Linked DNA regions of Celeribacter indicus. The protein of the gene in region 1 interacts with the protein of each later gene in a pairwise test. Links are inferred from orthologs where the notes say so. Each region holds a gene or a part of one and is shown in the gene's direction. Other genes may lie near its edges. The genes, in order: leuS and ligA.

The links.
Region 2: the proteins of leuS (region 1) and ligA interact in binary tests that used the Escherichia coli proteins (3 or more experiments, as listed by UniProt). The link is inferred for Celeribacter indicus from one-to-one orthologs.

The regions. Positions count from the first base shown.
Region 1 is NZ_CP004393.1:404,959-419,256, reverse strand. The notes cover bases 7,469-10,571. They hold leuS (leucine--tRNA ligase), read left to right. Parts: upstream 7,469-7,796; coding sequence 7,797-10,346; downstream 10,347-10,571. Other genes in these bases: lptE (LPS assembly lipoprotein LptE), read left to right, coding at 10,333-10,571; P73_RS02055 (DUF3576 domain-containing protein), read left to right, coding at 7,469-7,701. In the rest of the region: P73_RS02095 (LON peptidase substrate-binding domain-containing protein), read right to left, coding at 1-275; P73_RS02090 (thioredoxin family protein), read right to left, coding at 303-1,208; P73_RS02085 (exodeoxyribonuclease III), read right to left, coding at 1,285-2,073; P73_RS02080 (response regulator transcription factor), read right to left, coding at 2,480-3,166; ribA (GTP cyclohydrolase II), read left to right, coding at 3,334-4,422; P73_RS02070 (L,D-transpeptidase family protein), read left to right, coding at 4,470-4,913; P73_RS02065 (YggS family pyridoxal phosphate-dependent enzyme), read right to left, coding at 4,968-5,621; P73_RS02060 (porin), read left to right, coding at 5,837-7,018; more of P73_RS02055, read left to right, coding at 7,147-7,468; more of lptE, read left to right, coding at 10,572-10,818; holA (DNA polymerase III subunit delta), read left to right, coding at 10,815-11,840; P73_RS02035 (LLM class flavin-dependent oxidoreductase), read left to right, coding at 11,913-12,911; P73_RS02030 (TIGR03862 family flavoprotein), read right to left, coding at 12,895-14,013; P73_RS02025 (enoyl-CoA hydratase/isomerase family protein), read right to left, coding at 14,070-14,298.
Region 2 is NZ_CP004393.1:2,594,726-2,608,872, reverse strand. The notes cover bases 3,884-6,835. They hold ligA (NAD-dependent DNA ligase LigA), read left to right. Parts: upstream 3,884-4,278; coding sequence 4,279-6,393; downstream 6,394-6,835. Other genes in these bases: recG (ATP-dependent DNA helicase RecG), read left to right, coding at 6,390-6,835; ctrA (response regulator transcription factor CtrA), read left to right, coding at 3,884-4,114. Also shown: lpxB (lipid-A-disaccharide synthase), read left to right, coding at 1-409; P73_RS13165 (DUF2059 domain-containing protein), read right to left, coding at 437-925; P73_RS25660 (c-type cytochrome), read left to right, coding at 924-1,313; P73_RS13155 (lysozyme inhibitor LprI family protein), read right to left, coding at 1,322-1,702; tRNA 2-thiouridine(34) synthase MnmA, read right to left, coding at 1,704-2,846; CtrA inhibitor SciP, read left to right, coding at 2,971-3,270; more of ctrA, read left to right, coding at 3,395-3,883; more of recG, read left to right, coding at 6,836-8,483; P73_RS26655 (hypothetical protein), read left to right, coding at 8,608-8,730; P73_RS13125 (iron-sulfur cluster assembly scaffold protein), read right to left, coding at 8,905-9,351; hisI (phosphoribosyl-AMP cyclohydrolase), read left to right, coding at 9,416-9,775; tRNA glutamyl-Q(34) synthetase GluQRS, read right to left, coding at 9,772-10,641; P73_RS13110 (hypothetical protein), read right to left, coding at 10,626-10,832; methylenetetrahydrofolate--tRNA-(uracil(54)-C(5))-methyltransferase (FADH(2)-oxidizing) TrmFO, read right to left, coding at 10,829-12,184; P73_RS13100 (LysR family transcriptional regulator), read left to right, coding at 12,342-13,193; P73_RS13095 (hypothetical protein), read left to right, coding at 13,308-13,754; P73_RS13090 (hypothetical protein), read right to left, coding at 13,880-14,147. UniProt on the Escherichia coli protein: DNA ligase that catalyzes the formation of phosphodiester linkages between 5'-phosphoryl and 3'-hydroxyl groups in double-stranded DNA using NAD as a coenzyme and as the energy source for the reaction.

The DNA.
Region 1 (14,298 bases):
ATGCCGGTGAGCGTGATCATGTAACGCCCGTCCTCGGTCTCCGAAAACCCCGTCAGCCGCCCGGCGCAGCCGATCGCGTTGAGCTTGCCCTCCGCGACCCCGCCACGCGGCTGGATCATACCGATCAGACGCGTTGAGCTCTTCAGGCAGTCCTCGATCATCTGGAGATACCGCGGCTCGAAGATGTGCAGCGGAAGCCGCGACCGGGGCAGCAGAAGCGCTCCGGGGAGCGGAAAGACGGGAATCGTCTCGGGAAGGTCGGCCGCGTTCAGCATGGGCCTAAGGATAGAACGCCGACCCTGTCAGGCAAATATCATGGAGGACAATTTGCGCCGCCCGTTCAGCACGATCGGATCGTTCGGCTTGAGGCTGTCGAAGATCTTGAAAAGCTGCTCCTTCACCGCCCCGCCGTTCCAGTCGCGATCCTGCCGGAACGCCGCGAGAAGGACATCGACCGCCTCCTGGACCTGACCGCTGGCATGGAGCGCCACGGCAAGGTCGAAACGTGCCTGCATGTCGGCCGGATTGGCCTCCACCTTCGCCATCAGTTCCGCGACCGGGCCGGCATTCTCCGCCTCCCGCGCCAGCGCGATCTGTGCGCGCACGCCCTCGATCGCCGCATCGGTCGCGGCTGCCGCCGGAACACCGTTCAGCACCGCCTCCGCCTGCTCGATCTCCCCCTTCGCGAGATAGCCGCGCGCAAGCCCGGCGAAGGCCGCGGCAAGGTCGGGATCCTCCTCGAGAATGGCGGCGAAGGTCTGCATCGCGTCATCCACGGCACCGGCCTCGAGCATCTCCTCTGCCGCAGCCACCGCCTCGGCAAGCCCGCCGTCCCCCGTGAGGTCCACGAGCTTCTTCACGAAATCCTTGATCTGCGAGGGCGGCAGGGCGCCCTGGAACCCGTCCACCGGCTGCCCCTTGTAAAAGGCATAGACGGTCGGGATCGACTGCACCCGCATCTGGCCCGCGATCATCTGGTTCTCGTCCACGTTGACCTTCGCCATCAGAACCTTGCCACCCGCCGCCTCGACCTCGGCCTCGAGCGCGGGCCCGAGCTGGCGGCAGGGGCCGCACCAGGGTGCCCAGAAATCGACGATGACCGGAACCTCCTGCGAGGCGTCGATCACATCCGCCATGAAAGTGGCTTCCGTCACGTCCTTGACATAAGCGCCATGCGCCGCAGCGCCGTTCGGTTGACCGAGTTCCATCTCGCAGATCTCCCCGTTTGACTGTGTAGCTGCCAGAGCTGTTCCTGCGCGATATATGCGCCCGCCCTGCCGGAATTTAAAGATCGAAGCTCGCAAAGACCGGGGCGTGGTCCGACGGCTGCTCCCATCCGCGCGCGGTCCGCAGGATGCGCGAGCCGTGCCCCGCGTTCGAGATGTCGGGCGTCGCCCAGACATGATCGAGCCGCCGGCCCTTGTCGGCCGCGTCCCAGTCCTTCGCCCGATAGGACCACCAGGAATAGAGCTGCCCTTCGGGAATGTCCTGCCGCGTGATGTCCACCCACCGGCCCGCGTCCTGCGCCGCGCCCAGATGCTCGACCTCGACCGGCGTATGCGACACGATCTTCAGAAGCTGCTTGTGGTTCCACACGTCGTCCTCGCGCGGCGCGATGTTCAGGTCTCCGACAAGGATCGACCTCTCCGGCGCGACCGCGTGGAAGGCATCGCGCATCTCCGTAAGGTAGTCGAGCTTCTGCCCGAACTTCTCGTTCACCTCGCGATCCGGCACGTCGCCGCCTGCGGGCACGTAGAAATTGTGGATCACCACCCCGTTCTCGAGCTCGGCCGCGATATGCCGCGCATGGCCCAGCGCGGCATAGTCATAGGCGCCCACCTCCCTGAGCGGCAGTTTCGACAGGATCGCCACGCCGTTGTACCCCTTCTGCCCGCGCGCGACCATCTGGGTGTAGCCCAGGGCCCGGAAACGCTCCACCGGGATCTTCTCCACCGGCGACTTGCATTCCTGGAGGCACAGGATGTCGGGCCCCTCCTCTTCGAGAAGCCTGCACACGATCGGTTCGCGCAGACGCACGGAATTGATGTTCCAGGTGGCGAGAGTGAACGGCATGTGGGCTCCTCGGTTCGTGGCGCGCAGAGCCTAATCGGCCTTGCGCCGCGATGCCACCCGGAATCCGGCAAAGCTCCCCCGCGAAGAATGCCGATGGAATCTCCAAGAAAAATGCCCGGCTCCTGGGAGCCGGGCAAAGTGAGTATCGGAACGAGGGAATGCGCATCCGTCCCCCGATGCGCCGGGGCTTCGACATTCCAACCCGCGAGCGGCCGGAAGGTTCCGCCGAATCTCACTCCCGCCACGACGGCAGGGCCCGCGCGCGGAAAAGCGCGAAAAAAAGCCCGGCTCCTGGGAGCCGGGCAAAGTCGGGAACGAGGGACATGCGCATCCTACCCCGATGCGCGAGGGCTTCTGTCGTCTCAACCCGCGGGCGCCGGACAGGTTCCCGCAGGTCGGAAAAATCTCACGAGGCGAGCCGGTAGCCGCCCGATTCCGTCACCAGGAGCCGCGCGTTAGAGGGATCGGGCTCGATCTTCTGGCGCAGGCGGTAGATATGGGTTTCGAGCGTGTGCGTGGTCACCCCCGCGTTGTACCCCCAGACCTCGTGCAACAGCACGTCCCGCGGCACGACCCCCTCGGTCGAGCGGTAGAGGAACTTCAGGATGTTCGTCTCCTTCTCCGTCAGGCGGATCTTCTTGTCATCCGCGGTGACGAGCATCTTCTGCGCCGGCTTGAACGTATAGGGCCCGAGCTGGAAGACGGCCGCCTCGGATTGTTCATGCGTGCGCAGCTGCGCGCGGATCCGGGCGAGCAGGACCGGGAACTTGAACGGCTTCGTCACATAGTCGTTCGCCCCCGCATCGAGGCCGAGGATCGTATCCGCATCAGTATCGTGGCCGGTGAGCATGAGGATCGGCGACTTGACCCCCGACTTGCGCAACCGCTTGCACAGCTCGCGGCCATCGGTATCGGGCAGTCCGACGTCGAGAATGATCAGGTCGTAATGCCCGTCCTTCGATTTCTCCATCGCCGCCGCACCGCTGTCGGCTTCGAACACGTCGAAATCCTCGGTCATCACGAGCTGCTCGCTCAGCGCGTCGCGCAAGTCGTCGTCGTCGTCGACGAGAAGAATCTTTTTCAGAGTGGCCATTGATGGGCCTCCTTTTTCCGTGTCTTGCCCGTGATGTGCGTCCCTCGGGGGTCCGCGGCAAGATTTGCAACATCCGGATCACGCAAGCGTGTGAAGATCGTGCGCCATGTTTCACTTTGTGTCAGGACTCGCTAGATGAAGGAACCTTCACACCGGACGGAAATCCCATGAGCCTCGCTCTGAGCCTGCCCGAAACCCTCGCCCGCGCCCGTGCCGACCTCAGGATGGGCGTGCCCGTCGTGCTCGAGACCGGAACCGGCGCCGCAATCGCCGTGGCGGCCGAAGGCGTGTCCGACAGCCGTCTTGCCGACCTGCGCGCGCTCGGCGCGCCCTATCTCGCCATCACCACCCGGCGGGCGGAAACACTTGCGGCGCGGCCCTATGACGGCGATCTCGCCCGGCTCGTCGTGCCGCAGGACGCCGACGTGACCTGGATCGAGGCCGTCGCGGACCCGGCGGACGACCTCACCCACCCGATGAAGGGACCATTCCGCTCCGCCCGCGGGGGCGACGCCGCCTGCGCGCGGGCCGCCATCGCGCTGGCCAAGACCGCGCGGCTCCTCCCGGCCGCGCTCATGGTCGATGTCCCCGACGCCCCCGCGCTCGCCTTCGCCAACGGGCTGACGATCCTTCCGGTGGACCGCGCCATGCCGCTCATGGCCGATCTGGCCCCGCTCGCCGATGTCATCCATGCCCGCGTCCCCCTGCTCGCCGCGGAGAATTCCCGCGTTCACGTCTTCCGCCCCGACGATGGCGGCGAGGAACATTTCGCCGTGGAGATCGGCCGGCCCGACCGCGCGAAGCCTGTCCTCGCGCGGCTGCATTCGGCCTGTTTCACCGGCGATATACTCGGCTCCCTCAAATGCGACTGCGGACCGCAGCTCAACGCGGCGCTGTCCCAGATGGGCGAAGCGGGCGAAGGCGTGCTTCTCTATCTCAACCAGGAAGGCCGCGGCATCGGCCACGCCAACAAGATGCGCGCCTATTCGCTTCAGGATCAGGGCTTCGACACGGTCGAGGCCAACCACCGGCTCGGCTTCGAGGACGACGAGCGCGATTTCCGCATCGGCGCGGCGATTCTCAAGGAAATGGGATTTTCCTCCGTCCGGCTGCTGACCAACAACCCCAACAAGATCGCGCGGATGACGGATCAGGGCGTCACCGTCACCGAACGCGTGCCGCTCAGGGTGGGGGAAAACCGCTACAACGCCGCCTATCTCGCGACCAAGGTGCGCAAGTCGGGACACCTGCTGTGACCTTCTCCCCGCGCGACATCGTCGTCACCCGCTGGGGCGCCCGCTTCATGGGGCGCCGCTTTCCCTGCGCCATCGGCAAGGGCGGGATCGTCGCCGACAAGCGCGAGGGCGACGGCGGCACGCCGGCGGGCATCCATCGCCTGCCCGCCCTGCTCTACCGCCCGGACCGCGTTCCCGCCCTGCCGGGACGGCAGATCGGCCCGCGCGACCTGTGGTGCGACGCGGGCGATCATCCGGCCTACAACCACCTCGTCCGCGCGCCCTTCGCGGCAAGCCACGAGCGCATGCGCCGCGCCGACCGCCTCTATGACCTCGTCATCCTCACCGACTGGAACTGGCCTGAGGCGACGCCCGGAAAGGGCTCTGCCATCTTCGTGCACCGCTGGCGCAAGCCGCGGCACCCGACCGAGGGCTGTGTCGCCTTCCGGGCCGATCACCTGCGCTGGATCGCAGAGCGGATCACGCCGGAGACGCGGCTGGTCATCCGGTGATCCGGTGCCCGACGCAAGCCCGACGCCAGGCCGACGCAAATCCGACAGCCGGTTTCAGGCATAATCCCGCGCTCCGAAGATCGCGGAACCGACCCGCACATGGGTCGCTCCCTGCGCGATCGCACTCTCGAAATCGTCGGACATGCCCATCGACAACCCCGCAATCCCGTTGCGTTTCGCGATCTTCGCCAGCAGTGCAAAATGCAAAGACGGCTCCTCATCGACGGGCGGAATACACATCAGCCCCTCGATCGGGAGCCCCAGATCCCGGCACTCCGCGATGAAGCCATCCGCCTCCCCCGGCCGCACCCCGGCCTTCTGCGGCTCCTCCCCGGTGTTGACCTGGATAAAGAGCTTAGGACAACGTCCCAACTCCTCCGCGATCCGCGCGATGCTCCGCGCGAGCCGCGGCCGGTCGAGCGTGTGAATCGCGTCGAACAGCTCCATCGCCTGACGCACCTTGTTGGTCTGCAACGGGCCGATGAGATGCAGCTCGACCCCCTGGAACCGCGCCCTGAAAGCCGGCCATTTCCCCGCCGCCTCCTGCACCCGGTTCTCGCCGAAGACACGATGCCCCTGCTCCAGAACCTCGAGGACGCGCGCGTCCGGCTGGACCTTGGACACCGCGATCAGCGTCACGCTCTCCGGCGCGCGGCCGACACGCTCCGCCTCCGCCGCCACCCGCGCCCTGATCTCCTGAAGCCCCATATCTGCCTCCAAATCCTCGATAATCCACACTCCGTGGAGTTCTATGCTCCCTTCGCACCAAGGCGCAACAGGTGTGTGACCAAGTTGCATCATTTTGGCGGGAGCTTGTCACGCGACCTCGCGTTTGCTTGACCGAAAAGTCATCTGGGCGCATTCCTCTGGCCATGTGTCGGGTAAGCCGGCATGCCTGATATTCAAAATCCACGAGGGAAAAAATGAAAAAGATCCTTCTTTCTTCCGCCGCCATCGTCGCCTTCGCCGGCGCCGCGGCCGCTGAAGTGTCCTGGTCCGGCAAGGCCGAGATCGGCTACAACGACGATTACGAAGACGGCTTCTACATCGATTCCGACATCTACATCACCGCGTCGCAAGAGCTGAACAACGGCTGGACCGCGGAACTGACCTTCGGCATCGAGCTGAACGACACCAACAACGACGATGACGAAGAAGACGGCTTCAACGCCGACGACAACGATCTGACCCTCAGCATCTACAACGACATCTACAACTTCACCTATGGTGATACCGAATACGCGCCGATTTCCTACTGGAGAGGCGTGTCGGACATGGTCGCTGACGGTGTCAACGAATACGACGACGAATCCGTGGTCCGTTTCGACGCTGACTTCGGCACCATCAAGGGCGGCATCTCCGCCACCGTCGACAATGATACGGGCGATCTCTACAGCGTGGGCGTCGGCTTCCAGGCTGACTTCGACACCTTCTACGTCTCCGGTATCTATCAGGAAGAAGACGAGGATCTCCTGGATGCTTGTGACGCCGACGGGCTCCCGGCTGGCTGTGACCCGGATACCATCCAGGATGATGATATCCTTGACAACCTCGCCCAAAACGGCGGCGACCTGAACGGCGACGGCATCTGGGGCCTCTCCGTGGGCACCGTGTTCGCTGGCGCCGATGTCCGTCTCGCCTACGCCTCCAACGATACCGACGACACGGAATCCGTGGGTGTCCAGGTCTCCTACCCGATCGGCCCGGTCACCCTCACCGGCTATTACGTGTCGGAAGACCAGGATCGCTCCTGGGGTGACGACTACACCTATGGCCTGACCGCCCTCTACGCCGACGGCCCGGTCACCGTTCTCGCCCACTACGAATCCTACGGCGGCGAAGAAGAATACAACCTCGAAGGCGCCTATGACTTCGGCTACGGCCTGGTTGTGACTGCCGGTTACATCGACGGTGACGACGAAGGCGATGACGACTTCGCGACCTACGTCGTGGCCGAATACGACCTCGGCGGCGGTGCGTCCTTCCTCGCCTCCTATGCCGATGCGAACTCCGACGCGGCCGAGTCCACCGACGACATCGACACCGGCGTCGGCGGCTACGAGCTGTATTCCGGCGGCACGCTGGCTCTGACCTTCGAATTCTGATCCCTTCCGGATCCGGATTTACGGGGGCCGCCCTTCGGGGCGGCCCTTTTCTTTTGCAATCTGGACACTTGTTCCCGCGTCCAACCGGTTATACGGTTGCCGCGATCTGGAAAGAGGGGAGCCCCTGCATGTTTCGCCGTATTCACGTCCTGGCCGCCGGCCTCGCCGCAACGCTGACACTCGCGGGCTGTGGCAGTTTCGGCTCGCTCGGCGACAGCATCGGCTCCGGCCCCTTCTCCGGCGGACGGACCGTCACCACCGCCACAGGCGAAGAGGAGGTCGTGGACACGCGCAGCACCGCGCAGGTGGTCGAGACCCCGCCGGGCGAAACCGTCATCGTCGAACAGCCGAGGCGCCGCATCCTCTTCGGCGGCGGGCGCGGCTCGATCGAGGATCGCGTGCAGGTGAACAAGTATATCTGGAACGCCGCGCTCGACGTGCTTTCCTTCCTGCCCGTGCAGGAGGCCGATCCCTTCACCGGCGTCATCATCACCGGCTACGGCACGCCGCCGGGCGGCGGCACGGCCTATCGCGCGGTGGTCCATGTCACCGATCCGGCGCTCGACGCGCGCACGCTGAACCTGTCGCTTTACACCCGCTCCGGCGCGGTGAGCGCGGAAACCGTCCACGCCGTCGAGGACGCGATCCTGACCCGCGCACGGCAGCTCCGCACAGGCCAGTAAGCACGCGTTCCGACTGGACCGCGGACGCTCCACGTTTTAAGACAACGCCGGGCCGGACGCCCGGCGTTTTTACTGACACTCCCGAAGGACTTCCCATGAGCCGCTACGCGCCGAGTGAGATCGAACCGAAATGGCAGACCGCCTGGACCGAGGCGGAGGTCTTCCTCGCGAAACGCGACGAGACGAAGCCGAAATACTACGTGCTCGAGATGTTTCCCTATCCTTCGGGTCGCATCCATATCGGCCATGTGCGCAACTACACGATGGGCGACGTGGTGGCCCGGTTCAAATCCTCCACCGGTCATAACGTGCTGCACCCGATGGGTTGGGACGCCTTCGGCATGCCGGCGGAAAACGCGGCGATGGCCTCCGGCGGGCATCCCGGCACCTGGACCTACCAGAACATCGACACGATGCGCGAACAGATGAAGCCGCTTGGCCTCTCGATCGACTGGACGCGCGAATTCGCAACCTGCGATCCCGAATATTATGGCCAGCAACAGGCGATGTTCATCGACATGCTGCACAAGGGGCTGGTCTATCGCAAAAACGCCACCGTGAACTGGGATCCGGTGGACATGACCGTGCTCGCCAACGAGCAGGTGATCGACGGCTGCGGCTGGCGGTCCGGCGCACCGGTGGAACGGCGCGAACTGGTGCAGTGGTTCTTCAAGATCTCGGACTATTCCGAGGATCTGCTCGACGCGATCGACGGGCTCGACAACTGGCCCGAAAAGGTCAAGACGATGCAGCGCAACTGGATCGGGAAATCGCGCGGCCTGCAATTCGCCTTCTCCCTGATCGACCGGCCGGAGGGCGCGGACCGGGTGGAGGTCTACACCACCCGCCCGGACACGCTCATGGGCGCCTCCTTCGTCGGCATTTCCTCCGATCATCCGCTGGCAAGGAAACTCGCCGCAGACGATCCCGAGATTGCCGCCTTCTGCGAGGAATGCCGCAAGGGCGGCACCACCGAGGAAGCCATCGAGAAGGCCGAGAAGCTGGGGCTGGACACCGGGCTGACCGTGCGCCACCCGTTCGACACGTCCTGGAAGCTGCCGGTCTATATCGCGAATTTCATCCTGATGGATTACGGCACCGGCGCGATCTTCGGCTGCCCGGCACACGACCAGCGCGATTTCGATTTTGCAACGAAATATGGCTTGCCGATCACCTATGTCTTCGAACCCGTCGAAGGCGAGCTGAACACGAAGGAAGCCTTCGTCCCGCTCAAGTCAGAGAAGGTCCGCTACATCCGCGGCTTTGCCGGCGACGAGATCCAGACCGGCGAGGAGGGCGTCGAGACGGCGGTCGATTTCTGCGAAGCAAACGGCGTCGGCCATGGCGTGACGAAATTCCGCCTGCGCGACTGGGGCCTGTCGCGGCAACGCTACTGGGGCTGCCCGATCCCGGTGGTCCATTGCGAGAGCTGCGGCGTCGTCCCGGAGAAGAAGGAGAACCTTCCCGTCCGGCTTCCCGAGGACGTCACGTTCGACGTGCCCGGCAATCCGCTCGATCGTCACCCGACCTGGCGCAACACGACCTGCCCGCAATGCGGCGGCGCGGCGCTGCGCGAGACGGACACGATGGACACCTTCGTCGACAGCTCGTGGTATTACGCCCGCTTCACCGCGCCACACGCGAACACGCCGACGGTGAAGGAGGACGCGGAATACTGGATGAACGTCGACCAGTATATCGGCGGGATCGAGCACGCGATCCTGCACCTGCTCTATTCGCGCTTCTTCGCGCGCGCGATGAACGAGACCGGGCATCTGCCGGACAAGTCCCGCGAGCCGTTCAACGCGCTGTTCACGCAGGGCATGGTGACCCACGCGATCTATCAGACCCGCGGCGCAGACGGGCGGCCGAAATACCATTATCCCGAAGAGGTCGAGCTGCGCGACGGCAAGGGCTATCTCAAGGACGGCGCAGAGGTGGAGATCGTGCCTTCGGCCAAGATGTCGAAATCGAAGAACAACGTCGTCGATCCGGTCGCGATCATCGAACAATACGGCGCGGACACCGCGCGCTGGTTCGTCCTGTCCGACAGCCCGCCCGAGCGCGATGTGGAATGGACCGCGGCGGGCGCCGAAGCCGCGAACAGGCATCTCGCCCGCGTCTGGCGGCTGGCCGCCGAGCTGGAGAGCATGCCGGAGACAGGCGAAGGCGACGAGGATCTCTTGCGCGCGACGCACAAGGCGATGTTCGAGGTGACCCAGGGCATCGAGAGCTTCGGCTTCAACAGCTCCATCGCGAAGCTCTACGCCTTTACCAACGCCGTGTCGAAATCGAAGGCGGGGCGCGAGGCGAAACGGTTCGCGCTCAGGACCATGGCACAGCTCATGTCGCCGATGACGCCGCATCTCGCGGAGGAGATGTGGGCCATGCTCGGCAGCGAGGGGCTCGTTGCGCAGGCGCCCTGGCCCGTGCCCGACGAGGCGATGCTCGTGGAGGACAGCGTGACGCTTCCGATCCAGATCAACGGCAAGCGGCGCGACGAGATCACCGTGCCGAAGGACATGCCGAAGGAAGAGGTTGAAAAGCTGGTTCTGGCGAACGAAGCTGTGCAGAGGGCGCTCGAGGGCGGGCAGCCCAAAAAGCTCATCGTCGTGCCGGGTCGCATCGTCAATGTCGTCATTTGATCGCCGCATCTTTCTGCTCTCGGCCATGGCCCTCACGGGCTGTGGCTTTACCCCCGCCTATGCGCCGGGCGGCGCGGGACGGGCGCTGAGAGGCCGGGTCGCGATCGACGCGCCCGACACCCGCGAAGGCTATGCGCTCGTCGAACAGCTCACGAAGTCCTTCGGCACCCCGACGTCTCCCGCCTACCGGTTGAGCTATCGCATCCGGACCGAACGGAATTCCGTGGGCATCACCCGCGATCAGGAGATCAGCCGCTATCACATCACCGGACGGGTGGCCTATACGCTGACGGAAATCGCCGGGGGCACGCCGGTGGCGAGCGGCGAGGCGCAGAGCTTCACCGCTTATTCCGCCACGGGCTCCACCGTCGCCTCCGTCACGGCGCCGCGCGACGCCTATAGCCGGCTGATGGTGATCCTCGCCGATCAGATCGTAAGCCAGATCCTCGTCCAGACCGGGACGGAGGCATGAAACTCTCTGCCCGCGATGCCATCGGCTATTTCGCAAAGCCCGATCCGAACAAGGCGGGCCTGCTTCTCTACGGTCCCGACACGATGCGGATCGCACTGCGCCGGCAGGAGGTGATCGCCGCGCTCATCGGCCCGCAGGGCGAGGAGGAAATGCGCCTGACCCGCATCGGCGGCGGAGAGCTTCGCAAGGACAAGGCGCTGCTGATGGACGCGATGAAGGCGGTGGGCTTCTTTCCCGGACCGCGCGTCGCCTTCGTCGAGGAGGCGACGGACCAGATCGCCGACATGGTCAAGGAGGCGTTGTTCGACTGGCGCCCCGGCGATGCCCAGATCGTCGTCACCGCCGGACAGCTCAAGGCCAGTTCCAAACTGCGCAAGCTCTTCGAAGGCCATCCCTCCGCCTATGCCATCGCGATCTATGCCGATCCGCCCTCGCGCGCGGAAATCGAGGCGACGCTCGAGAAGGCGGGCGTAGCCAATATCTCCCGCGAGGCGATGACGGATATCGAGGCCCTGTCGCGCACGCTTGATCCCCGCGATTTCCGCCAGACGCTCGACAAGCTCGCGCTCTACAAGTTCGGCGACACGAATCCGGTGACGAGCGAAGACGTGCAGACCTGCGCGCCGGCCACGTCCGAAGCGGAGGTGGACGACGTGCTGAATGTCGTGGCCGAGGGGCGTGCCACGGAACTCGGTCCGCTCATGGTGAAGATCGACGGACAAGGCATCGATCCGGTCACGCTGTCGATCTTCGCCATGCGCCATTTCCGCACGCTCCACGCCGCCGCCTCCGATCCCGGCGGCGCCGCTGCGGGTATCGGGCGCGCGCGTCCGCCGATCTTCGGCCCGCGCCGCGACCGCATGGTGCGCCAGGCTTCGACCTGGGGGATGCACAAGCTCGAGACGGCACTCGGGATCCTCACGGAGACCGATCTCACCCTGCGCTCCTCGTCGAAAGCGCCCACTTTCGCCGTCATAGAGCGCGCCTTCATCCGGCTTGCGATGCTCGCGCAACGGCGCTGAGCGGAATTCCACAGGCCCGCGGATTTGACCTCGCAGAAATGCGCACCCATGTCTGGCGGAAAGGAGAGGCCCATGATCCCCTATTCCCTGCTCGACCTCGCTCCCGTGCCCGAGGGCGCGACCATTGCTCAAGCGCTGAGGAACAGCGCGGATCTCGCGCGCCACGCCGAGGACTGGGGCTATAACCGGTACTGGCTGGCGGAACACCACAACATGCCGGGCATCGCCTCCGCGGCCACGGCCGTGGTGATCTCCCATATTGCGCAGCACACACAGACGATGCGGGTGGGCGCGGGCGGCATCATGCTGCCGAACCATGCGCCCTTGCAGGTGGCAGAGGCCTTCGGCACCCTGCGCGAACTCTATGGCGACCGGATCGACCTCGGCGTCGGACGCGCGCCGGGCACGGACATGCCGACCGCGCGTGCGCTGCGCCGCAACCTCCTCCCCGGTCAGGCGAATGCGGAAAGCTTCCCGCAGGATGTGCAGGAACTCATCGCCTACCTCGGCGACATGCCCGATGATGCGCCCGTGCATGCCTTTCCCGGACAAGGCACGCATGTCCCGGTGTGGATGCTCGGCTCCTCCACCTATGGCGCGGAACTGGCGGCGCTCCTCGGCCTGCCCTATGCCTTCGCCTCCCATTTCGCGCCCGCGGCACTCGACCAGGCGGTGCGCATCTATCGCGACCTGTTTCGCCCCTCCGATCTTCTCGACAAGCCCTATTTCATGCTCGCGACCAACATCTTCGCTGCGGAAACCGCGGAGGAGGCGTTGTTCCTGCGCTCCTCCATGATGCTGACCTTCGCCAATCTGCGCATGGGGCGGCCCGGCAAGCTGCCGCACCCTGTGAAGGACGTCGCCAGCGTCATACCGAAACAGTTCCTGCCCGCGCTCGAAGCGATCTTCGACGTCTCCGCGACCGGCACTCCGGACATGGTGCGCGATCAGATGGAGGCCCTGCTCCGGCGCTATCAGCCCGACGAGGTCATCATCACCGGCAATATCCATGACCATGCGGCCCGGCTGCGCTCCTTCGAGATCGCCGCGGAGGTCATGAAATCGCTCTGAGTGCCCCGAGCGCGGCATGGCGGCCCGTGGCCAGACAGGCGGTCAGGAGATAGCCGCCGGTCGGCGCGTCCCAGTCGAGCATTTCGCCTGCAAAGAACCATCCCGGCCTCGCCCTCGCCTCGAGATCTTCGGTGAGACTGTCGAACCTCACACCTCCCGCCGTCGAGATCGCCTCGTCCATCGGGCGAGGCACCGCGCCCGTCATCTCGAGCCGTTTCAGCGCCCGCGAAAGATCCTCCGGCTGCGGCCCCGCGAATTCCATCAGCAACGCGCGCTTTTCCGGCGGGAGGCGGAAGGCGCGGGACAGAAACCGGCTCGTGCTCTCCTTCGGCTTGCGCCGCGCCAGCGCCTCCTGCACCTTCATGTCGGGCCAGTCCGGCAGGAGATCGACATACAGCGGCGCGCCCTCCCGGATCTCCCGCGTGAGCGCATAGATCCCGCCGCCTTCCAGCCCGCTGGACGAGATCACGAATTCGCCGCGGCTTTCCAGCTCCCCCGCATGCAGCCTCACGCCCTTCACCGGCCGACCGAAATGCGGGCGCATGTGCGGCGTCCACCGGATCGACAGGCCAACGTTCGATGCCGCGAAGGGCGTGAGCGCGACGTGGGGCGACAGGAGGTCCGTCCAGGCGCCCGTCGAGCCCAGTCTGGCCCAGCTCGCACCGCCGAGGGCAAAGACGACGACCCCTGCCGACACGCAATGCACACCGTCGGGTGTGTCGAATTCCACCGCATCGCCTAGCCCGGCCATACGCCAGTTTCGCCGCAATTCGACGCCCTGCCCGTCGAGCCGCGCAAGCCAGGCGCGCAGGAGCGGAGAGGCCTTCATCGCCCTCGGAAAGACACGGCCGGAAGACCCGGTGAACATCTCCTGGCCAAGATTCTCGGCCCAGCCGATCACCTCCCGCGGTCCGAAGGCCGCGAGGGCGGCCTGCAAGGCGGGCGGTCGCGGACCATAGGCAGACATAAAGCGCGGGATCGGCTCATCCTTCGTCAGGTTCAGTCCCGATTTCCCCGCCATGAGAAACTTGCGCGCGGGTGATGGCTTTGCCTCCGCAACCACGGTGCGGAGGCCCGCGGCACCGAGCATCTCCGCGGCCATCAGCCCGGCAGGCCCCGCGCCGACGACAAGGGCGTCAACCTGTTCTGGCGGCTGGCTCACGACGGGATCAGCGCCTTGATCCCTGCCACATGGGCGGGATCGGCCGCACGTGCCGCCTCGGCGAGGGCAAGAACGGCCTCCGGCTGCTCCGACGCCGGAACGAGGCGATCGACAAGCCCCCAGCCGAGCGCCTCTTCGGCAGAGACCTTCTGACCCGCCATGAGGATCATCTTGGCCCGCGCGGGACCGACGAGCGTGCTCAGGCGCAGCGGATCGGAGGGTTGC
Region 2 (14,147 bases), 2.2 Mb from region 1 along the record:
GGTCGATCCGGTCCTCGTTCCCTCTGCCGACCGTGCGGGCAAGCGCGCCGCCTTCCGGGCCGCCGATCTCGCGCTGGCGGCCTCGGGCACGGTGTCGCTCGAGCTCGCGGCCAACGGCACGCCGATGGTGATCGCCTACCGGATGAACCCGCTCACCGAACGGATCGTGAAGCGCAAGCTGCTGGTCGACACCGTGACGCTCGTCAATCTCGTGACCGAAACGCGGGTCGTGCCGGAATTTCTCGGGGCAGACTGTATCCCGCACAGGATCGCGGCGGCGCTGGCGCATGAGCTGAACGCGGGCGCGGCGCAGAAGGCCGCGCTCGACGAGACGATGCGGCGGCTCGGGCAGGGCGAGGAGCCGCCGGGCGTGCGCGCCGCGCGGGCGATCCTCGACGGGCTGTCCTGAGACGCCCGCCGGGACCGGCCGCGGGCCTCACTCCGGTGCGACGACCGTCTGGACCTCGGCCATGATGTCGGGCATCTTCGTCTGGACCATCTGCATGATGTCGGGCTGCACGGCGGCGAGCACGTCCGGCATCTTGCGCATCACCGAACGGCCTTCCTCCGTGCCGTAGAAATCGCGCAGCGCGGTGATCTCCTCAATCGTGAACTGATCGGCCATCACCTCCGCCTGTCCGTTCATCACCTCGCGCATCGGATCGGCGAGGTTGTCCATGTAGATCCGGTGGATCTCGGACCGCTGCTCCTCGCTGAGGCTTTCACCGGTGCTCGCCTCGATCTGCGGCAGGATCGGCGTATACATCTGTTCGATGATCCGCTCCATATCCATGTCCTCGACGGCCATTTCGGTATAGTCTTCGGCGACGGCAAGGCGCTCCTCGCGGGTTTCTGCGTGGAGCGGCAGGGCAAGGCCCGCGGCGAGCGTCAGCGCGGCGAGGCCGCGGGGAAGGGTGAACATCATGAAGTCCTTTCTGATCAGATCGGGCGGAGCTTCGCGCATTTGCCGCGAATGTCAAAACCTGCACCGGCGGACGGGGGAAACCGGCGAAAAGCCGCGGTCCGCGACGGGCGCACGGTCGGATCCCGCCATCCGCGCGGGGCGGCACGCGATCCGTCCCCTCCTGATCTGTCTGTGCCTTGCCGCCGCCCCCCTGCGGGCCGAAGGCGATGCGGAGCGTGGCGCTGCCCTCTATGCCGCCCATTGCGCATGCTGTCACGGCGCCGTCCTGCGCCTGACGCTGAGCCCGGAGGACGCACCGCGCGTCGCGACGTTTCTCGAGGGCCACAAGACCCGCAGCCGGCAGGACCGGGAGGATCTCGCCGCCTATCTCGTGGAAATGGCGCGCTAGCGGCGCGGTCAGCGCAGATGCTGCGCCAGTTCGCCCATGCGCGCCCGCGTCAGCCCGATCCGGCAGGACCGCTCCGCGATCCCCGCACCCGACCCGCCGCCATAGGTCGCGCCGACAAAGGCGCACTGCGTGTCGCGGTAGCTCTCCCAGGCCGCCTGCGCGGTTTCGAGCGCAGGAAGCGCCACCGCCCGTCCGGTCGTGTCGTCGAGCTCCCCGGCCGCCTCCCGCGCGAAGCCCAGCTCGAGCTCCATCGCGCGCTGCGCCCGCTCCTCGACCCCCGCGACGCAGTCGGCGATCTCCACCTGCGTGCCGAGATCGAGCGAACACTCGAGCGCCGCATCGGCCAGTGCCGGGATGGGGAGAAGCCCGAAGAGCGCCAGCCAGCGCATCTCAGCGCCCTTTCCAGATCCAGCCGCCGCCGAAGATCCGCGGCGAGGCCGGATCGTAGAACACACACGCCTGTCCGGGCGAGACGCCTTCCTCGGCCACGACCAGTTCCACCTCCGCCTCGGTGTCCGAGATCGGGCGCACGATCGCCTCGCGCGGCGGACGGGTCGACCGCACCTTGACGTCGAGCACCCATTCGTCTCGCGAGGTGAAGGGGTCGTCGCCCAGCCAGTTGATCTCCCGCACCGGGATCGTCCGGGTCGCGAGCATCTCCTTCGGCCCGACGATCACGCGCCGGGTGTCCACGTCGAGTTTCACCACGTAGAGCGGTTCGCTCAGACCCCCGATGCCGAGCCCGCGCCGCTGGCCGATCGTGTAATGGATGACACCGTCATGCGTGCCGCGCAGCTTGCCCTCATGGTCGACGATGTCGCCGGGCTCCGCCGCGCCGGGGCGCAGTTTCTCGATGACCTGCGCGTAATTTCCGTTCGGCACGAAACAGATGTCCTGGCTGTCGGGCTTGTCCGCGACCGGGAGACCGTATTTCGCCGCGAGCGCGCGGGTGGCGTCCTTCGACGGCAGGTGACCGAGTGGGAAGCGCAGGAAGGAAAGCTGTTCGGGCGTGGTCGAGAACAGGAAATAGCTCTGGTCGCGATTCGGATCGGCCGCCGCGTGCAGTTCCGGCCCGGTCGCGCCCATCACGCGCTGGATGTAATGCCCGGTCGCCATGCAGTCGGCATCGAGATCCTTCGCGGTCTCGAGCAGGTCCTTGAACTTCACCCGCTCGTTGCAGCGGATGCAGGGCACGGGCGTCGCCCCCGCCAGATAACTGTCGGCGAATTCGTCGATCACGGCATCGCGGAAGACATTCTCGTAGTCGAGCACGTAATGCGGGAAGCCCATCTCCTCGGCCACCCGCCGCGCGTCGTGGATGTCACGGCCGGCGCAGCAGGCGCCCTTCTTCGCGAGCGCCGCGCCGTGGTCGTAAAGCTGGAGCGTCACGCCCACCACGTCATAGCCTTCTTCCGCAAGCTGCGCGGCCACGACGGACGAATCGACGCCGCCCGACATGGCGACGACCACGCGGGTTTGCGAGGGAGGCTTAGGAAAGCCCAATGAATTCAGCGGGTATGCGCCGTCGTGCATGTCGGAACCTTTCGGGATTGCCGCAAATATAGATAAATCCGCGACACTCTCAACCCCCCGTTTCACCGGGCATTAAGGCGATTGCGGCACAAGGGGCAGGCCATTTCCGAAGAGGGTGAGATCCATGTATCTGAAAAAAGTCGACGGTCCGCGCGCCGTCACCCTTCCCGACGGGACCATCATGACACGGGCCGACCTCCCGCCGAAGGACACGACCCGCTGGGTGGCCTCGCGCAAGGCCGCCGTGGTGCGGGGCGTCGTCTTCGGGCTGATTTCGCTCACGGAGGCGCTCGAGAGCTATGGACTGTCGGAAGAAGAGTTCACCTCCTGGAAGACGGCGGTCTCCGAACATGGGGAGGCGGCGCTGAAGGCGACCGCAAGCCGGAGGCGCGGTCGGAAGACACGGACCAAGGACGGCGAATGACAACCTTGAGTTGCATTTGGAAATTCGCTACATCTGGTAACGTGTAGTTAACCATTTTTGATGATCTTGTGAATAAAAGAACGCAACATGAACGCACTTGAATAGCGATACGGAGACCCTCGATATGCGCATTTTGTTGGTTGAAGACGATCCGACGACGTCGAAAAGCATCGAGCTGATGCTCTCACACGCCAACCTGAACGTCTACACGACCGATCTCGGCGAAGAGGGCATCGACCTCGCGAAACTCTACGATTACGATCTGATCCTGCTCGACCTCGGCCTTCCCGACATGAACGGCCATGACGTGCTGCGGCAATTGCGCCTCGCGCGGATCGAGACGCCGATCCTCATCCTCTCGGGCGCCGACGATACCGAAAGCAAGCTCCGGGGCTTCGGCTTCGGCGCGGACGACTACCTGACGAAACCGTTTCACCGCGAGGAACTGGTCGCGCGCATCCATGCGATCATCCGCCGTTCGAAGGGGCATTCCCAGTCCGTCATCCGTACCGGCAAGATCGAGGTCAACCTCGACGCAAAGACCGTCACCGCCACCGGCAAGCCGGTGCATCTGACCGGCAAGGAGTACCAGATGCTCGAGTTGCTGTCGCTGCGCAAGGGCACGACCCTCACCAAGGAGATGTTTCTCAACCACCTCTACGGCGGGATGGACGAACCCGAGCTGAAGATCATCGACGTTTTCATCTGCAAGCTGCGCAAGAAGCTCGCGACCGCGACCGACGGCGACAACTATATCGAAACGGTCTGGGGGCGCGGCTATGTGCTGCGCGATCCCGAGCCGGGCTCGGACGGGCTCGGCGAACAATTCGCCATCGGTGCCTGACGGGCGCCATGGATCATGAGTGGCCGCCGGCGCATCCTGGCTCCCGTGCCGGCGGGAGACGAGTGCCTCAGATGTTTTCTGACCCCGTGGATCATCTCGCACTGGACCTCCCCCGGTGCCTCTCCTAAACCAAGGAGAATGCACTGTTCGGGGAGGCTTTTTTCATGTCGCAGTTGCAGGCCGTCGAGGCGATGAGCGAGGACGAGGCGCGCGCCGAACTGGCGCGCCTCGCGGACCTGCTCGCCAAGGCGAACGCGGCCTATCACGCCGAGGACGCGCCGGTCATGTCGGATGCGGATTTCGACGCGCTGAAGCGCCGGAACGCCGCGATCGAGGTCCGCTTTCCCGAACTCAAGCGCGCCGACAGCCCGACGGAACAGGTCGGCGCGGCGCCCTCGGAAGGCTTCGGAAAGATCACCCACGCCGTGCGGATGATGTCGCTCGCGAACGCCTTCGACGACGACGACCTGCGCGAATTCGACGCCTCCGTGCGCAAGTATCTCGGCCTGTCGGAGGAGATCGCCTATACCGCCGAGCCAAAGATCGACGGGCTGTCGCTGTCGATCCGCTACGAGGGGGGCCTGCTCGTCCATGCGGCGACGCGCGGGGACGGCGAGGTCGGTGAAAACGTCACCGCCAATGCGCTGACCATCGACGACATTCCCGCCCGGCTCGAGGACGCGCCGGAGGTCATCGAGGTGCGCGGCGAGGTCTACATGAGCCATGCGGATTTCGAGGCGCTGAACGCACGGCAGGCCGGGCAGGGCGGCAAGACCTTCGCCAACCCGCGCAACGCGGCGGCCGGATCGCTGCGCCAGCTCGATCCCGAAATCACCCGCGCGCGGCCGCTGAAATTCTTCGCCTATGCCTGGGGCGAACTCTCCGCTCCGCTGGGCGCGACGCAGATGGAGGCGATCGCGCGCCTCGCCGCGTTCGGATTTCCGACCAATCCGCTCACCGAGCGGTTCACCGGCCTGTCCCGCCTGATCGCGCATTACCACGACATCGAGGCGCGGCGGGCGACGCTCGGCTATGACATCGACGGGGTGGTCTACAAGGTCGATGATCTCGCGCTCCAGCGCCGGCTCGGCTTCCGCTCGACGACGCCGCGTTGGGCCATCGCGCACAAGTTTCCCGCAGAGCTCGCCTGGACCCGGCTCGAGGCGATCGACATCCAGGTCGGGCGCACCGGCGCGCTCTCGCCCGTGGCCCGCCTCGCCCCCGTCACCGTCGGCGGCGTCGTCGTCTCCAACGCGACGCTGCACAACGAGGATTACATCGCCGGCCGGGATTCCCGCGGCGAGGAGATCCGCGGCGGCAAGGACATCCGCGTGGGCGACTGGGTTCAGGTCTATCGCGCCGGCGACGTGATCCCGAAGGTGGCGGACGTCGATCTTGCCCGACGCACGTCCGACGCGGTGCCATACGCTTTTCCGACCACCTGTCCCGAATGCGGTTCGGCCGCGATCCGCGAGGAGGGCGACGCGGTCCGCCGCTGCACCGGTGGCCTGATCTGTCCCGCCCAGGCGGTCGAGAAGCTGAAGCATTTCGTCTCCCGCGCGGCCTTCGACATCGAGGGGCTGGGGGCGAAACAGGTCGAACAGTTCTACCGCGACGGATGGATCAGGGAACCGGCGGATATATTTGAACTCAGGGAGAAATTCGGCCCCGGCAACCTGTCGCAACTGAAGAACCGCGAAGGCTGGGGGGAGAAATCCGCGCAGAACCTCTTTGCCGCCATCGACACCCGCCGGGAGATCCCGCTCGCACGTCTGATCTTCGCCCTCGGCATCCGCCATGTCGGCGAAACCTCCGCCCATCTGCTCGCCACCCATTACGGCACCTGGACCGAATTCGAGGCCGCAATGCGTGACGCCGAAGTGGGTGACGGCCAACTCTGGTCCGATCTCCTGTCGATCGACGGCGTGGGCGAGGTCATGGCCACGTCCCTCGTCACCGCCTTCCATCAGGAGGCCGAGCGTGCCTCCATCGACCGGCTGGTGCGGCATCTCACCGTGCTCGAGGCGGAAAGGCCGAAAAGCGACAGCCCGGTCTCCGGCAAGACCGTCGTCTTCACCGGCACGCTCGAAAAGATGACCCGTTCGGAGGCGAAGGCGCGGGCGGAGGCGCTCGGCGCGAAGGTGGCGGGCTCCGTCTCGGCGAAGACGGATATCGTCGTCGCCGGCCCCGGCGCCGGGTCGAAGGAGAAGAAGGCGCGCGACCTCGGCCTCGAGATCCTCGACGAGGACGGCTGGCTGGCGCTGATCGGGGACGCATGACGGGCGGTCGGCCGGATATCCTCTTCCCGCTCTTCGCGGGGCTCGAGACGCTGTCGGGCGTCGGGCCGAAAATCGCGAAGGCTCTCGGCGCCATCGGCGTGGAGCGGCCGCGCGACCTGCTCTTCACCCTGCCGCACGGGGTGATCGACCGGCGCCGCCGCGACAGCCTGCGCGAGGTGCCGCCGGGTGCGGTCGCGACGGTGGAGGTGACGGTGCTGCGCCACCAGCCGCCCTCGCGCAAGGGCCTGCCCTACCGGGTGATCGTCGAGGACCGTGCGCTCGCCTTCCAGATCGTGTTTTTCCGCGGTGCGCCGAAATGGATCGAGGCACAGTTGCCCGTCGGCGCACGCCGCCTGGTCTCGGGCAAGGTGGAGATGTACGACGGCCAGTATCAGATGCCGCATCCCGACCACATCCTGCCGCCGGAGGAGGCGGCGGACCTGGCGCGGTTCGAGCCGGTCTATCCCCTCACCGCCGGCGTGACGCAGAAGGTGATGGCGAAGGCGGCCGACGCGGCGTTGTCGCGCGTCCCGGATCTGGCCGAATGGATCGACCCCGCCCTGCGCGCGCGGGAGGGCTGGCCCGATTTCGCCGCCGCCCTGAACCAGGCGCATCATCCGCTGTCGGGAGAGGAGCTCGCCCCGACCGCCCCGGCGCCGCAGCGGCTGGCCTATGACGAACTCTTCGCGCATCAGGTCACTCTGGCGCTCGCGCGGTCGCGGGTGCGGCGGAGCAAGGGGCGGGCGAATTCCGGCGACGGACGGTTGCGCGACCGGGTGCTCGCGGCGCTGCCCTATCGCCCGACCGGCGCGCAGACCCGTGCAGTGGCCGATATTGCTGCGGACATGGCCTCCGGGCACCGGATGAACCGGCTGCTGATGGGCGATGTCGGATCGGGCAAGACGCTGGTCGCGCTCATGGCGCTTCTGATCGCGGTGGAGACGGGCGGGCAGGGCGTGATGATGGCGCCGACCGAGCTTCTGGCGCGCCAGCATCTCGAGGGGCTGCGTCCGATGGCGGAGGCGGCGGGGGTGGAAATCGCGATCCTGACCGGGCGCGACAAGGGGCGCGAGCGGCGTGCGAAGCTCGAGGCCCTGGCGCGCGGCGATATCGGGATCCTCGTCGGCACACATGCGGTGTTCCAGGAGGAGGTGGTCTTTGCCGATCTGCGCCTCGCGATCATCGACGAACAGCACCGCTTCGGCGTCGCGCAGCGCCTCGCGCTGTCGCAGAAGGGCGCCGGGGTGGATGTGCTCGTGATGACCGCGACGCCGATTCCGCGCTCCCTGTCGCTGGCGCAATATGGCGATATGGACGTCTCCGTGCTCGACGAGAAACCACCGGGGCGGACGCCGGTGAAGACGGCGCTGAGTTCCACCGAGCGGATGGAGGAGGTGGTCGACCATCTGCGGCGCGCGGTGGGCGAGGGACGCCAAGCCTATTGGGTCTGTCCGCTCGTGGCCGAGAGCGAGGTCGTTGACATGGCGGCGGCGGAGGACCGGTTCCGGGACCTGCGCGCCGCGCTGGGGGAGGAGGCGGTCGGGCTCGTGCACGGGCAGATGCCGCCGGAAGAGCGGGATCGCACGATGGCGCGCTTCGCCGGCGGAGAGATCGGCGTCCTCGTGGCGACGACGGTGATCGAGGTCGGCGTCAACGTGCCCAATGCCTCGATCATGGTGATCGAGCGCGCCGAGCATTTCGGACTCGCCCAGCTCCATCAGCTGCGCGGCCGGGTCGGGCGGGGCGCGGTCGCCTCCACCTGCCTGTTGCTCTATCAGCCGCCCCTGTCGGAGGGCGGGCGCCGCCGCCTCGAGATCCTGCGCGAAACCGAGGACGGGTTCCGGATCGCGGAGGAGGATCTGATCATGCGCGGGGCGGGCGACGTGCTCGGCACCGCGCAATCCGGCCTGCCGCGGTTTCGCGTGGCGGATCTGGAACGGCAGTCGGCGCTCATGGCACTGGCGCAAAGCGATGCGCGCAAGCTCCTGCATGACGATCCGAAGCTCGAGACCGAGCGCGGCGGGGCGGTGCGGGTGTTGCTCTGGCTGATGGGCAAGGACGAGGCGATCCGTTTGATTTCCGTAGGTTAGCCCGGTCTGTGCGGGGTTCGCAGGATTTTGTTCACAAATGTTCTCAAAAATCTCTTTACAGATGTGGATAAAAATGAGAACAAATTAGCAACAAATGTCGCCCCAACTTGCCGGAGGATGCCAGATGATCGAGGAACTCAAATCCGTCGTCGCGCGGTCGCAGGCCACGCTGGTCGAGGACATGATCGGCGCCGTCGCGCTTCTGGTGATCCTTGTCGGGGGGCTGACGCTTCCGGCCCTGGTCTGACCCTGTTTCTGCCTGTGATCTGACGCCAGCCCCGCCGCCACGTCCCCGGCCTGACGGGAGCTCAGATCCGACTGCCGCCGCCTTCCTCGCGAAGTGCGGCGGTTTCTTTTGGGAGTGACGGGCATGGGGGCGTCGGTGTCGCGGGAGGTGGGAGAACGTCGCCGTTCCCGGAGATCAGGCGCAATCCTGTCTCTGCGCCTCCTCGAAGGCCTTCGCGGCAGCGGTGATCGACAGGAGGATGGAGGCATGGCGGTTCTTGTAGTCGCGCGCAGGCAGGAGCGCCTCGAACCCGTCGAAGGGGACGGCGGGAACCGGACCGTCCTCACGCAGGAAGGCGGCGAGCGCGTCGCGCGCGGCGGCGAGCTCCACGCCGGTACGTCCGATGACGTTCGCGCCGACAATGGCCGCGGCCGCCTGTCCGAGGGCGCAGGCCTTCACATCCTGCGCGAATTCCGTCACGCGGCCGTCCCGCACCTGCATGTCCACGGTCACGGTGGAGCCGCAGAGCGGGGCGCGTTCGCGCACGGTCGCATCGGGCGCCTCGAGCCGGCCGAGATGCGGGATGTCCGCGGCAAGGGCAAGCAGCTTGCCGGAATAGAGTTTCGCGAGATCGGTCGACATGGTTTGCCTTTCCTGACACCGCCCCATAGATAGGGCATGCACATGGAGATGGAAAGGTTGAGACATGCGCTTTGATCCGGCTTCCCTGGCCTATGACGACAAGGGGCTGATCCCGGCCATCGCGCAGGACGCGGCGACGGGCGAGGTGCTGATGATGGCCTGGATGAACCGCGAGGCCGTCGAGGCGACGCTCGAGACGGGCCGGGTGACCTATTGGAGCCGCTCGCGCCAGAGCTTCTGGATCAAGGGCGAGACCTCCGGCCATGTGCAGCGCCTTGTCGACTTCCGCTACGATTGCGACAGCGATTGCATCCTCGTGACGGTGGACCAGACCGGACCCGCCTGCCACACCAACCGCCGCTCGTGCTTCTACCGCGCGGTGCGGGACGGCGAGACCGTCGAACTCATGGCGCCGATGGGCTAGAGCCCGATCATCGCGCGCAGATCGGCAGGCGTCGCGCCTTCCTCGCGGTATTTCGAGATCGCCTTTGCATCCGCGCGTTTCGCGAGCCGCTTGCCCGCGGTGTCGCGGATCAGCCGGTGGTGGTGATAGAGCGGGGTCGGCAGGTCGAGCAGCGCCTGCAACAGCCGGTGTATCTGCGTTGCCTCCATGAGATCGGCGCCGCGCACGACCTCGGTGATGCCCTGCGCCGCGTCGTCGATCACGACGGAGAGGTGATAGGCAGCGGTCCCGATCTCCTTGCGGGCGAGCACCACGTCGCCGACCTCGTCAAGAAGCCTGCGCGGATCGAGCCGGTGGACGCCGGTCTCGTAAGGGCCTGTTTCCTCCCATGAGAAACGCTCGACATCCCCCAGAAAGGAAACGGCTTTTCGCATGTCGAGGCGGATCGCTTCACCGGGCTGGAACGTGGACATCGGGCGGCTGCGGCAGGTGCCGGGATAGACGATCCCGTCCGGTCCCATCGGCGCGCCTTCCTGCGGCGCCGAAAGCGCCGAAAGCACGTCGCGGCGAGTGCAGGAGCAGGGGAAGACGAGACCCATTTCCGCAAAGGTTTTCAAGGCGTTTCCATAGATCTCCTCACGCGCCGTCACATGCATGACCGGATCGGGCCAGGAGATTCCGAGCCAGCGCAGGTCGGCATAGATCAGCGCCTCCCATTCCGCGCGCGACCGGCTCGTGTCGCCGTCCTCGATGCGCAGCAGGAAGGTGCCGTCCCGTTCCTGCGCGCGCCCGAAGGCGGTCAGCGCGGAAAATGCGTGGCCGAGATGCAGGGGCCCCGTCGGCGAGGGCGCGAAACGGGTGACGTAGCCGCTCACCGCTTCCGCCATTGGCGTTCGCGGCGATCCTCGCGGGACTGGAAGATCAGGATCCAGGCGAGGATGACGAACATCGGATGGGTGAGCCCGCCCGAGAAGATGATGGCGGGCACCCAGATCAGGAAGGTCAGGATTGCGACGACGGGACGTCCGGTCAGCAGGATCGACAGCGGCGGAAGGAGGAGGGCAAGGACATAGTTCATGCGGTCACGGCCTCCGGGGCGGCCAGCCAGTCGGACCACAGCGCCTTGGCGCGGTCGGTGTAGCCCTTGTAGCGTTCCTTGCGGCCCTTTCGGCCGCCGCGCAGGCCCTCGAGCGGCGGGAAGAGGCCGAAATTGACGTTCATCGGCTGAAAGGTCTTCGCTTCCGCCCCGCCGGTGATATGCGTGACGAGGGCACCCATGGCGGTTTCCGGCGGCACGGGCGGCAGGCGGCGCCCGAGGATCTCGGCGGCGGCGAGACGCCCCGCGAGGAGCCCCATGGCCGCACTTTCCACATAGCCCTCGACCCCCGTCACCTGCCCGGCAAAGCGGATATGGGGGCGCGATTTCAGCCGCATCTCGTGGTCGAGGAGCGTCGGGGAATTGAGGAACGTGTTGCGATGGATCCCGCCGAGACGCGCGAAGCGCGCATTCTCCAGACCTGGAATCATCCTGAAAACATCGGCTTGCGCGCCATATTTCATCTTCGTCTGGAAGCCGACGATGTTGTAGAGCGTGCCGAGCTTGTTGTCGCGGCGAAGCTGTACGACGGCATAGGGCTTGTCCGCGGGCCTGTGGGCGTTGGTCAGGCCGATCGGCTTCATCGGCCCGTGGCGCAGCGTCTCGCGCCCGCGTTCGGCCATGACCTCGATCGGCAGGCAGCCGTCGAAATAGCCGGCGGTTTCGCCTTCGTGAAACTCGGTCTTGTCCGCGGCGAGCAGCGCGTCGATGAAGGCCTCGTATTGCGGTTTCGTCATCGGGCAGTTGAGATAGGCTTTCTGCTCCTCCTCGGTCTCACCCTTGTCGTAACGCGACTGGAGCCAGGCGACATCCATGTCGATGCTCTCGGCATAGACGATGGGCGCGATGGCGTCGAAGAAGGCGAGGCGGTCCGCCCCGGTCTCCCGCGCGATGGCCTCCCCGAGCCGGGCGGAGGTGAGCGGACCGGTGGCGAAGATCCATTTGCCCTCCGTCGGCAGGTCGGTGATCTCGCCATGGTCCGTCGTGATGTTCGGATGCGATCTGAGCGTCTGCGTCACCGCCTCTGCGAAGGGCTCGCGATCCACTGCGAGCGCGCCCCCCGCCGGCAGGCGATGCGCGTCCGCCGTCGCCATGATCAACCCGCCCGCGCGGCGCATTTCCCAGTGCAGAAGCCCGACCGCGTTCTGTTCGTCGTCATCCGAGCGGAAGGAATTGGAACAGACCATCTCGCCGAAATTGCCGGTCTGGTGGGCGAAGGTGCCGATCTGCGGCCGCATCTCGTGGAGCACGACCGCGACGCCGGCTTCGGCGGCCTGCCAGGCCGCTTCGGATCCGGCCATGCCGCCGCCGACGATATGAAGTGTCTCTGTCATGGGCTGGCATGTAGTGGATGGCGCGGCCTTTGGGAAGGGGCAGCGCACGGACCGGGCCATTGCATTTTGATATTTAGCTGCGCTTTTTGCAACGTACTCTCTTGCGGATCTGTGATATTTTGCGCAGGTTCGGCAGGCACAGACCGCAGGACATCCGATGGACCGTTGGGACGACCTTAAATTCCTTCTCGCAATCTTCAAGAACGGCACCATGGCGTCCGCCGCCCGCGCGCTCGGCACCAATCCCGCGACCGTGTCGCGGCGGATGGAGCGGCTCGGCGACGAGCTCGGCGTACCGCCGGTGATCAAGACGCCGCAGGGCTGGGGGCCGAACCCGGAACTCGCGAAGCTGATCGAGGAGGCGGAGAATTTTCATCAGGCGATCCTGCGCGAGCGCAGCCTCCTGCGCCACGGCAGCGGCCGCCCCGACAGCGAGATCACCATCGCCTGTTCGCCGCTCATGTCGGCGCATATCTTCATCCCGAACCTCGTTGCCCATGCGGAAAGCCTTGCGAATATCCGGCTGGTGTTCCGCGACCGCCGCCTGATCGAGTCGCTCGCCGACAATGACGTGATCGTGTCGATGTTCCGCCCGGCGACAGGGCGGGTGCTGAGCGCGAAGGTCGGAGCCATCACCCTTGCGGTCTACCGCCATGCCGCGGCGCCGTCGGACTCCCGGCTCTGGGTCGGGCTCGGCGAGGAGGTGAACGCGCTTCCCGTGACGGATCACGCCTGGCAGATCTTTGGCCAGCCGCCGCAGATCCGCGTGGGCACGTTCGAACACATCCAGCGGGTGATGGAGACGACGCATTACGGCGGCATCCTGCCGTGTTTCTCCGTCCGCGACCGGAGCGATTTCGTCGCCGTCGAGGGCTCCGCCTGCGAGACGGATATCTTCATGAGCTATCACGAAAGCCGCCGGGGCGATCCGGCGATGGAGACCGTCACCCGGTTCATCCGCGCGAGTTTTCTGAGGGCGCAGGGGCGCGGCGGGGTCAGCGGGGTCTGATCGCGGAGGCGCGCCTCCCTCGGTTTTTGCAAATATGGAATGTGGATAGATAGTATGGCGTCAGAGCACCACTTAGGGTGGAGTATACACAAGTAAAAAGAGCATCGAGGCAGCATGTTCTCTCTTCACACTCTTGGCGCGCAACTCGGCGGCGTGGCGCAGCTGTGCTTGCGCGGCGTTCTCGCCATTACGCTTCTCCAGCACCCTGCGGTCCAGACGCTCGACCTGTTTCGCAGTCTCGAAGCCACCGCGACCGTCTCCGACGCGCCGCCGCTTCCCTGGCCGCACCTGATCATGTTGCAGGATCTCGGTCCCCTGACGCTGAGCCTGCTGCTCGTGATGATCGCGCTCTGGATCGGGATGGGCATGCGCACGCGGGTCATGGCGCTGCTCGCGGTGCTCCTCACCCTGGCGTCCCATTTCGTCTCCGCGCCCATGCCGCTGGCGCTGAACGGGGATCTCATGCTGCCGCTTGTCGTTACGCTCCTCGCGCTGCCCCTCATCGCATTCGGCGGCGGGCGTTTTTCTTTCTGGCGCGGAGGCTGGCGCGATCTCGTGTGAACCTTTCAGCTTCACCCACATGAGAGAAGGGAGCCCGCGAAGGCTCCCTTTTTCGTGACCGTTCCCGAGGATCGGCAGGGGAAACCCCACAGGCCGGAAGACCTGCGGGGCGTCCTGTCCGAGGATCAGTAGCTCGCCAGATCGCGGAGCGGCGTGGTGTCGGCGGCATAGTCGTCGACCTGATCCGTCACGCGCATCCGGCGCCCGCCGGTCTCGAGCTTCAGCTTGAGCGCGAAGCCGTCGGCATCGTCCAGATCGCCGAAGCCGGTGCCGTAATTCGCCTCGAGCGACACACTGTCGGTGAAGGCGTAGCGGCCGCCGATGGTCGCGATGCCGGTGTCGAGGAAATCCTCGTTGCCGGTGATGACGGAGGCGAGCACGGTGAACTGCATG